Regions from separate parts of the Streptomyces sp. NPDC028722 genome, predicted to be linked through region 1. Evidence: riboswitches for the same ligand, from Rfam matches in the RefSeq annotation. Region 1 holds a riboswitch; the other holds the start of a gene.
The links. A riboswitch is a leader RNA that binds a small molecule or an ion and turns the genes downstream of it on or off. The one in region 1 is predicted to bind cyclic di-AMP.
Positions count from the first base shown of each region.

Region 1 (4,268 bases):
GACTGCTGCTCGCGATGAGCATGCACGCCTTGTGGAACGGCTCCTCCACGTTCGGCCGGTACGGGTTCTTCGCCGTCTACGCCGCCTTCATGCTGCCCGCGTTCGCGCTGCTGACCTGGCTCGCGATCTGGACGCGGCAGCGGGAGCTGCGGACCGTGCGAGCGGAGCTCCCCGCCTACGTACTGGCCGGATGGCTGGGCCCGGGCGAGCCGTTCGCGCTCGGATCGATGCGGGCGCGGCGGATGGCCCGGGACTACGCCCGGCACCACCTCGGCCGGCCGGCGGCGCGGGAGGTGGCGCGCTACGAGGCGTACGCGACCTCGCTGGCGTTCCTGCGCCACCGGGGGCGGCTCGGGCGGGCCGGGGGTGACTTCGTCGTACGGGAGCGGGAGCTGCTGGACGAGCTGTGGCGGCGCAGGGAACCGGCACGCCCGGCACTGGAGTACGCGGCGCGGGCCGTCACGCCGGCCCGCCCGGTGTACGCGGGCCCCGTGCCGTACTGGCACGGCGCCCCGGCGGCCGCCTACCCGGCGTACAACCCGTACCGGACGTAGACGGACGGGACGGCCGCGGAGGATCGGCCGGGGCGGGCCGGAGCTACGCGGAGGCCCGGGTCAGGGTGGCCAGCTCGTCGTCCGTGAGCGTCAGGTCCGCCACACCCAGCAGCGCCGGAAGCTGTTCCACCGTGCGTGCCGAGGCGATCGGGGCCGTGACGGTCGGCTGGGCGGCCAGCCAGGCCAGGGCGACCGTGGCGAGGGGGACCTCGTGGGCGGCGGCGACGTCGTCCAGGGCTGCCAGGACCCGCCGCCCGCCCTCGGATTCCGCGTGCTTCTGCGCCGTGCCGGCGCGGGCGCTGTCGACGGTCGTACCGGGGCGGTACTTGCCGGTGAGGAAGCCCGACGCGAGGGAGAAGTAGGGGACGGCGGCCAGGTTCTCGCGGGCGGCGAGGTCCTGGAGCGGGCCCTCGTACGTGTCGCGGGAGACCAGGTTGTAGTGGGGCTGGAGGGCTACGTAGCGGGCCAGGCCCTCGCGGTCGGAGTGGTCGAGGGAGGCCCGGAGGCGCTCGGGGCTGATGTTGGAGGCGGCGATGTGCCGGACCTTGCCGGCCTTCACCAGCTCGTCCAGCGCGCCGATGATCTCCTCGACCGGCACCTCGGGCTGGTCGAAGTGGGTGTAGTAGAGGTCGATGCGGTCGGTGTCCAGGCGGCGCAGCGAGGCGTCGGCGGCGGCCTTGATGTTCGCCGCGGACAGGCCCCGGTACTCGGGGTGCTGGCTGACCTTGGTGGCGATGACGACGTCGTCGCGGTTGCCGCGGGCCTTGACCCACTTGCCGATGATCGTCTCCGACTCGCCGCCCTGGTTGCCCTCGACCCAGGCGGAGTAGGAGTCGGCGGTGTCGATGAAGTTGCCGCCCGCCGCCGTGTAGGCGTCGAGGACGGCGAAGGAGGTCTGCTCGTCGGCGGTCCAGCCGAAGACGTTGCCGCCGAGGGCGAGCGGGAAGACCCGGAGGTCGGAGGAGCCGAGTGTGCGCGGTGATGTCAGTGAGGTCATACGTCACTACAACGCCGGCGGTGGATGATCACATTCCGCCGCCGGCGCCGAGTTCCGAGATTCCCGCACAACCCGTCAGGGGGTGAGGCCCTTGCCCCGCAGCCACGCCATCGGGTCGATGGCGGCGGCCTGGCCGCCGGGGTGGACCTCCAGGTGCAGGTGCGGGCCGGTGACGTTGCCGGTGGCGCCGACCCGGCCGATGACCTCGCCGGTGGTGACCTTCTGGCCGGCCGTGACGTTGATCGAGGACTGGTGGCAGAACCACAGCTCGGTGCCGTCGTCGAGGGTGAGGATCGTGCGGTAGCCGTAGGCACCGGCCCAGCCCGCCTCGGTGATCGTGCCGCCGTGGATGGCCTTGATGAGGGTGCCGGTGGGGGCGGCGAAGTCCAGACCGGTGTGGTGGCCGGAGGACCACATCGTGCCGGCCTGGCCGAACGTCGAGGTGATCGTGTACGAGGAGGTGGGCAGCGTGTACTGCCCGGCCAGCTTCGCCAGCTCGGCCTGCCGCTTCTCCTCGGCCGCCTTCGCCGCCTTCTGGTCTGCCTTCTTCGCGGCGGCGGCCTCCGCCTCGCCCTTGGCCTCGGCCGCCTTCGCGGCGGCCTCCTTCTCGGCCTGGGCGGCGGCGGACGCGCTCTGCTTCTCGGCGGCGGCGAGGGCGACGGCCGTGGCCTTGTTGTCGGCCTGGCCCTGCTGCTGCTCGGCCTGGGCCATGATCCGGCTGCGCAGCGCCTCACCCGCGTCGGTGCCCTGCTGGTCGTCGGCGGAGGCCACGCCGACACTGCTGAGCGCGGTCGTGGCGGTCTGCGGCGCCTCGGTGGCGGTGTCGCCGAAGAGGGAGCCGACGGAGGGCAGGTCCGGCAGGGAGATGGAGACCGGCGGCTTGCCGGTGTTGGCGCTGGCCATGCCGCCCGCGCCGACCGCGGCCATCACGCCGACGCCGAGGACGGTGGAGCTGCGGGCGAAGCCGCCGCGCTGCTTGGCGACACGGTGCCGGCCGCGGACCGGGGCGACGGAGTCCTCGGTGGGGTTCCACTCCTCCCAGGGGCCCTCGTCGGCTCGGTAGGCGTCGTAGCCGAAGGACTCGGTCTCACGCTGAGCCGGCACGAACGGGCTCTCGGGGGCAGGCCGGTTGGACGCCACGCGGGCGCGCTCCTTTCCTTCCGCCGCCTACCGGGTTAGCTGACGGGTTCGGAGCGGGAAGGTCTCCTACGCGCGTATACCGGTCGTGGACCGTGTGAGCTCCACGTCGGCGTTCGCGAGATTCACCCCAGGGTGGTGGTTCCCCGGTTCCCTTGCGGGATTCGGCGCGTGCGCGCGGAGCCGTCGCTGGTGACGGCTGGGACGACCGCGCTGCGTTATCGAACGTTAATAGACCCGCCAGTCACTTTCCAAGCTGTTCGTCATGATCCTTAACGTTCAAACCTGGGGATTTACCGGTCATGACGCCCGGAAAGCGGGCGAGTTGACCGACGTACAGGAGTCACTCGTGGCTTTGATGGTGACCCGGCCGTCATCGCACAGCGCCCGTCCGATCACACGGTGTGACAGCCACTGAGGGGCCGCGGAACCGATGTGCATCGCACCCCGTGGATGGCGTACAGTAGAGACACAACGACGCGGGGTGGAGCAGCTCGGTAGCTCGCTGGGCTCATAACCCAGAGGTCGCAGGTTCAAATCCTGTCCCCGCTACTGAAGACTCAGGGCCGGAATCCATTGGATTCCGGCCCTGAGTGTTATCCGGCGAGCAGATGCCCGTTCGGCGCCTTGGCGAGGGACTCCAGCTCCGGGAGTACGACGACCCGGGCGCCCGCGCCGGTCAGCACGCCCGAGCCGTCGGCCGCCGCGACGAACGTGTCGGGCTCCCGCCACGCCGTGACCACCCGGCGCACCCCGGCCCGCAGGATCAGCTCGGCGCAGGGGGCGGACCGGGAGGCGCGGCGGGCGCAGGGTTCCAGGCTGCTGTAGACGGTGGCGCCGGGCAGGCGCGGGTCGGCCGGATCGGTCTTCGCGAGCGCCGCCTCCTCCGCGTGGACCACCGGGTCGGCGCCTTCGCGGGAGTGGCCGCGGGCCAGCTCCGTACCGTCCGCCGCCACCACGACCGCGCCGACGCTGAACGCCGTCCGGGAGGGCGGGCACAGGGCGGCGAGTTCGCAGGCGGTGCGCAGCCAATGACGGTCGGCCGGGGTGGGGACCGGGCCGGTACCGGGGGCCGTGGGCTCGTAGCGCATGAGGACGACGTCCTCGATCCGGCGGGTCTCGGTCAGGCGCAGGCGTCCGCCCTGGTAGGCACCGGGGCCGAACAGGCGCGGGGCCGCGGGGTCGCCGACGAGGAGCGGGGCGAGGACCAGCTGGAGTTCGTCGGCGAGGTCCTGCTGGAGCAGTTGGGTGTGGACCTGCCCACCGCCCTCGACCATCAGGCGCTCGACGCCCCGCACGTCGTGCAGATGCTCCAGCAGGACCCGCCAGTCCAGGACGGGGCCGAGCGCCACGACGTCGGCGGTGCCGCCGAGGAGACGGGCGGCCCGGGCGGCACCGGCGTCGGTGGTGCAGACGAGCTTGTCGCCGCCGGTGTGCCAGAAGTGTGCGCCGGGGTCGAGGTCACCGGAGGCGGTGACGGTCACCTTCAGCGGGTACGCCGGCCGGCCCGCCGCGACCCGGGCCGCGCGCCGCTCGGCGGAGTTGACCAGCAGACGCGGGTTGTCGGCGCGGATCGTGCC
Region 1 covers NZ_JBEZWU010000006.1:19,935-24,202, forward strand. The annotation lists gene AB0F03_RS11550 (PrsW family intramembrane metalloprotease) at 1-554, shown strand, start outside; gene AB0F03_RS11555 (aldo/keto reductase) at 598-1,542, opposite strand; gene AB0F03_RS11560 (M23 family metallopeptidase) at 1,627-2,691, opposite strand; cyclic di-AMP (ydaO/yuaA leader) riboswitch at 2,701-2,868, opposite strand; tRNA gene AB0F03_RS11565 (tRNA-Met) at 3,167-3,240, shown strand; gene AB0F03_RS11570 (dihydrofolate reductase family protein) at 3,285-4,268, opposite strand, start outside.

Region 2 (4,268 bases), on a different contig from region 1:
CGGGTGAGGCGTTCCGTCCGGTTCCGTCACCCGTTCCGCCGCCGTCCGGGCAGGCCGTGCCGGAGCCGCCGGGGAGCACGGTCGAAGGGCCCGCGGGGACCGGCCGGAACCGGCCGGTCGGGGCCGGTCAGCACGTAAGTGCCAGGAGAACGAGGTGAGTCGGCGGGGTGCGGGATCCGTATTCTCTGATCATGGCACCCACCCCCGCGTACGCCCTGATCGCCACCGACCTGGACGGGACGCTGCTGCGCGGCGACGACACCGTCTCCGACCGGTCGCTCGCCGCGCTCGCGCGGGTGGCGCGGGCCGGAGCCAGCCACCTCGTGGTGACGGGCCGCCCGGCCCCGCGGGTACGGCCGCTCCTGGCGGGCCTGGGCTGCACGGGGCTCGCGGTGTGCGGGCAGGGCGCGCAGCTCTACGACGCCGGGGCCGGCCGCCTGCTGTGGTCGGTCCGGCTGGACCGGGAGCTGGCGGAGACCGCGCTCGGCAAGATCGAGGCGGAGGTGGGGCAGGTCTTCGCGGCGGTCGACCAGGACGGCGTGGACGGGCTCACGCTCATCGAGCCCGGCTACCGGATGCCGCATCCGACGCTGCCCGCGCTGCGGGTCGGCCGGCGGGACGACCTGTGGCGCGCGCCCATCAGCAAGGTGCTGCTGCGTCATGCCGAGCTGTCGGACGACGAGCTGGCGGCCGTGGCGCGCGCGGTGGTGGGCTCGCTGGCGACGGTCACGATGTCGGGGCCGGGGACCGTGGAGCTCCAGCCGAGCGGGGTGACCAAGGCGACGGGGCTCGCGCTGGCCGCGGAGCGGCTGGGGATCGGCGCCGGACGGGCCGTCGCCTTCGGTGACATGCCCAACGACATCCCGATGTTCGACTGGGCGGCCCACGGCGTCGCGATGGCCGACGCCCACGCCGAGCTCAGGGCGGTCGCGGACGAGGTCACCTCGTCCAACGAGGACGACGGCGTCGCCGTCGTCCTCGAGAGACTGTTCCCGGCCGACTGACCGGGACGTCAGCAGCGCCCGCCGCCGGTGCCGGTCAGTACGCGCCGAACACGTTGTCGATCGAGCCGTACCGCGCGGCCGCGTAGTTGCAGGCGGCGGTGATGTTCGCGACCGGGTCGTAGATGTCGAACGACGTCCCGGCCACGTGGTAGGCCTTGAAGGTGGGGTCGATGACCTGGAGCAGGCCCTTGGACGGGATGCCCGCGGCCGCGTTGGAGTCCCACAGGTTGATGGCCGCCGGGTTGCCCGACGACTCGCGGATGATGTTGCGGTAGATGCCGTTGTAGGTGCCCGGGATGCCCTTCTGGGCCATGATCGCGAGCGACTCGCGGATCCAGCCGTCGAGGGTGTTCGGGTAGCCGGCGGGGGTGGCGGCGGCCGTCGCGGCGGTGGCGGGGGCCGCGGCGGCGCTCGTGGCGCCGATGAGCGGCAGGGCGAGGACGGCGGCGCCGGTGCCCACGGCGGTGAGGGCGCGGACGAGGCGGCTGTTGCGGGAACGGCGGTGCTGAACGGCGGCAGACATGGGGAAGTTCCTCTCCTACGCCTGCGAGGTGAGCTGTCGGGTTCGGGCGGGGAGGCGCCCGGCCGTGCCCTGGAGGAGGCACGGCTTCACCCCTAGCCGTTCCGGCGCGGCGTGTGCCGTTCCGGCCCGGCGGCTTACCTGGGTCCCCCGCTCCTGCCGTACGAATGGGTTCGTCGATGGGTGGTGCGGGCGGCGGCAGGATTAGGCGTCCGCCCGACGGCCGGGAACGTATGCGAGAGCACATGTCGGGAACAAGTGCCAGATTCACACAACGCACTATTTGACCTTGATCGACGCCGTATGGGGTGCTTGATCCTTTGCGGCTGCCAATCCTCAACTCACCCACGGGGCAAGGGTTCGGGAGGGCGCGGGAGCGGGGACCGGCCGGGACGCCGCGTGACCCAACTCACGAAAAGGCAAAACACTGCAAAACAGACAAGAGGGAATTGACGCATTCCCGCCCCGGGGTCCGGCGGAAGGAGTGGAGGGGTCACGGAACGATATATGAATAGCCGTTAAGTCGATAAATGTCCGTTGTTACCACCCGATCAGACTCATGTCTGGTCTGATCCGATACCGCCCAGGCTGGACCGGTGGGCGCTATCGGTGATCGAAAGAGGACCGGATACGCTGAGTTGAGTGAGGGCAGCGACCTATCGACAAACCGTGTGATCGCCAGCAGACAGCAGCAGACAGGAGACCCCTCGTGACCGTCGTCGGGCCGTTCGGGCTGAGCGTGCGGGACCAGGCTCTGGAAGCCGATGTCCAGGCCGGATTGACGGCTGTCGAGGAAGGCTTGCTCGAGGCCACCAAGAGCGAGGTCCCGTTCATCACGGAGGCCGCGCAGCACCTCGTACGGGCCGGTGGGAAGCGGTTCAGGCCGCTGCTCGTGATGCTCGCGGCACAGTTCGGCGACCCCTACGCGCCGGGTGTCGTCCCGTCCGCCGTGGTCGTGGAGCTGACCCATCTGGCCACGCTGTACCACGACGACGTCATGGACGAGGCGGCCGTGCGGCGCGGCGTGGCCAGCGCCAACACGCGCTGGGGCAACTCCGTCGCGGTCCTCACCGGTGACTTCCTCTTCGCCCGCGCCTCCCAGATCCTCGCCGACCTCGGCCCCGAGGCGGTCCGGGTGCAGGCCCTCGCGTTCGAACGGCTGGTCACCGGCCAGATCCTGGAGACCGCGGGTCCCTCGGACGGCCGCGATCCGGTCGAGCACTACCTGGACGTGCTCGGCGGCAAGACCGGCTCCCTGGTGGCGGTGTCGTGCCGGTTCGGCGCGATGATGTCCGGCGCCGACGAAAGGGTCGTCGACGTGCTCACCCAGTACGGCGAACGGCTCGGCGTCGCCTTCCAGCTCGCCGACGACGTCCTGGACATCGCCTCCGACTCCCACGAGTCCGGCAAGACCCCGGGCACCGACCTGCGCGAGGGCATCCCCACCCTCCCCGTGCTCCGGCTGCGCGAACGGGCCGCCCGGCTGGGCCGGTCCGAGGACCTCGCGCTGTGCGAGCTGCTGGACTCCGACCTCAGCGACGACGCCCGGCACGCCGAGGCACTGACCGCGCTGCGCGCGCACCCCGCACTGGAGCAGGCCCGCCGGGACACCGTGCGGTACGCGGAGGAGGCGCGGGCCGCGCTGGCGCCGCTGCGGGAGTGCGACGCCAAGGCGGCGCTGCTGGAGCTGTGCGACGCGGTGGTGCACCGCGCCGGCTGAACCGGCCGGACACCTCTTCGGGCGGCGTCTTCCCGCACGACCCCTACGGGTCGGGGGAGATGCCGCCTTCGTATGTCATACCGCAGGCGTACACGGAGTTGGCCCCGAGGGCTGACGCTTCCGCGTGGCCGATTTGGTCAGATGGTCACTACGCACATCACCACTCCTCACCGATTCGGGTGAGAATGGCGGCTCAGGTGGACCAGCGCGAGGACAGCCGCCGCCGACGACGGAGGTAAGGCACACATGGCACCGTACGCATCCGACGACGCAGTGGGCGCCGCGCACGACGAGGACCCGCGATCCGGCCGGCGCAAGGCCGCCCGGTACGCCGTCCCGGTCGCGGTGGTGGGGGTGGCCGCGGCCACGATCGGGCTCGTCCCGGCGCTCGCCGACTCCGGTGACCCCGATCTGCCGAGGATCAGCGCACAACAGCTCGTCGAGAAGATCGCCAGGTCGGACGTGCAGCAGCTGTCGGGCACCGTGAAGATCAGCACCGACCTCGGGCTGCCCGAACTCGGCGGCCTGGAGAACAACCTGCTCTCCGGGGCGGACAAGGGCTCCGGCGACGGCTCCTCCGCCGACCCGCGGACCCGGCTCACCGAACTGGTCTCCGGAACGCACACCCTGCGCGTCGCCGCCGACGGCCCCGACCGGCAGAAACTGTCGCTGCTGGAGAGCGGCGCCGAGTACAGCCTGATCCACGACGGCAAGGACGTCTGGGGCTACGACAGCAAGAGCAACGAGGTCCACCACTCCACCGCGGCCGGCTCCGGCGGGGACCGCGGGACCCGGCCGCCGGCCACGCCGAAGGACTTCGCCGACCAGGCCCTGAAGTCGGTCGACGCCACCACGTCCGTCACCGTCGACGGCACCGCCCAGGTCGCCGGGCGCGACGCCTACAAGCTGCTCATCAAGCCCAGGCAGTCCGGCACCACCGTCGGCGCGATCAGCATCGCCGTGGACGCGCGGACGGGCCTGCCGCTGAAGTTCACGCTCACCCCGAGCGGCGGCGGCGCCGCCG
Region 2 covers NZ_JBEZWU010000009.1:107,185-111,452, forward strand. The annotation lists gene AB0F03_RS16650 (FAD-dependent oxidoreductase) at 1-7, shown strand, start outside; gene AB0F03_RS16655 (HAD-IIB family hydrolase) at 192-1,004, shown strand; gene AB0F03_RS16660 (transglycosylase SLT domain-containing protein) at 1,039-1,527, opposite strand; cyclic di-AMP (ydaO/yuaA leader) riboswitch at 1,531-1,713, opposite strand; gene AB0F03_RS16665 (polyprenyl synthetase family protein) at 2,234-3,244, shown strand; gene AB0F03_RS16670 (DUF2092 domain-containing protein) at 3,491-4,268, shown strand, end outside.
Region 2: linked by a shared signal. The riboswitch ahead of AB0F03_RS16660 (transglycosylase SLT domain-containing protein) and the one ahead of AB0F03_RS11560 (M23 family metallopeptidase) in region 1 are both predicted to bind cyclic di-AMP.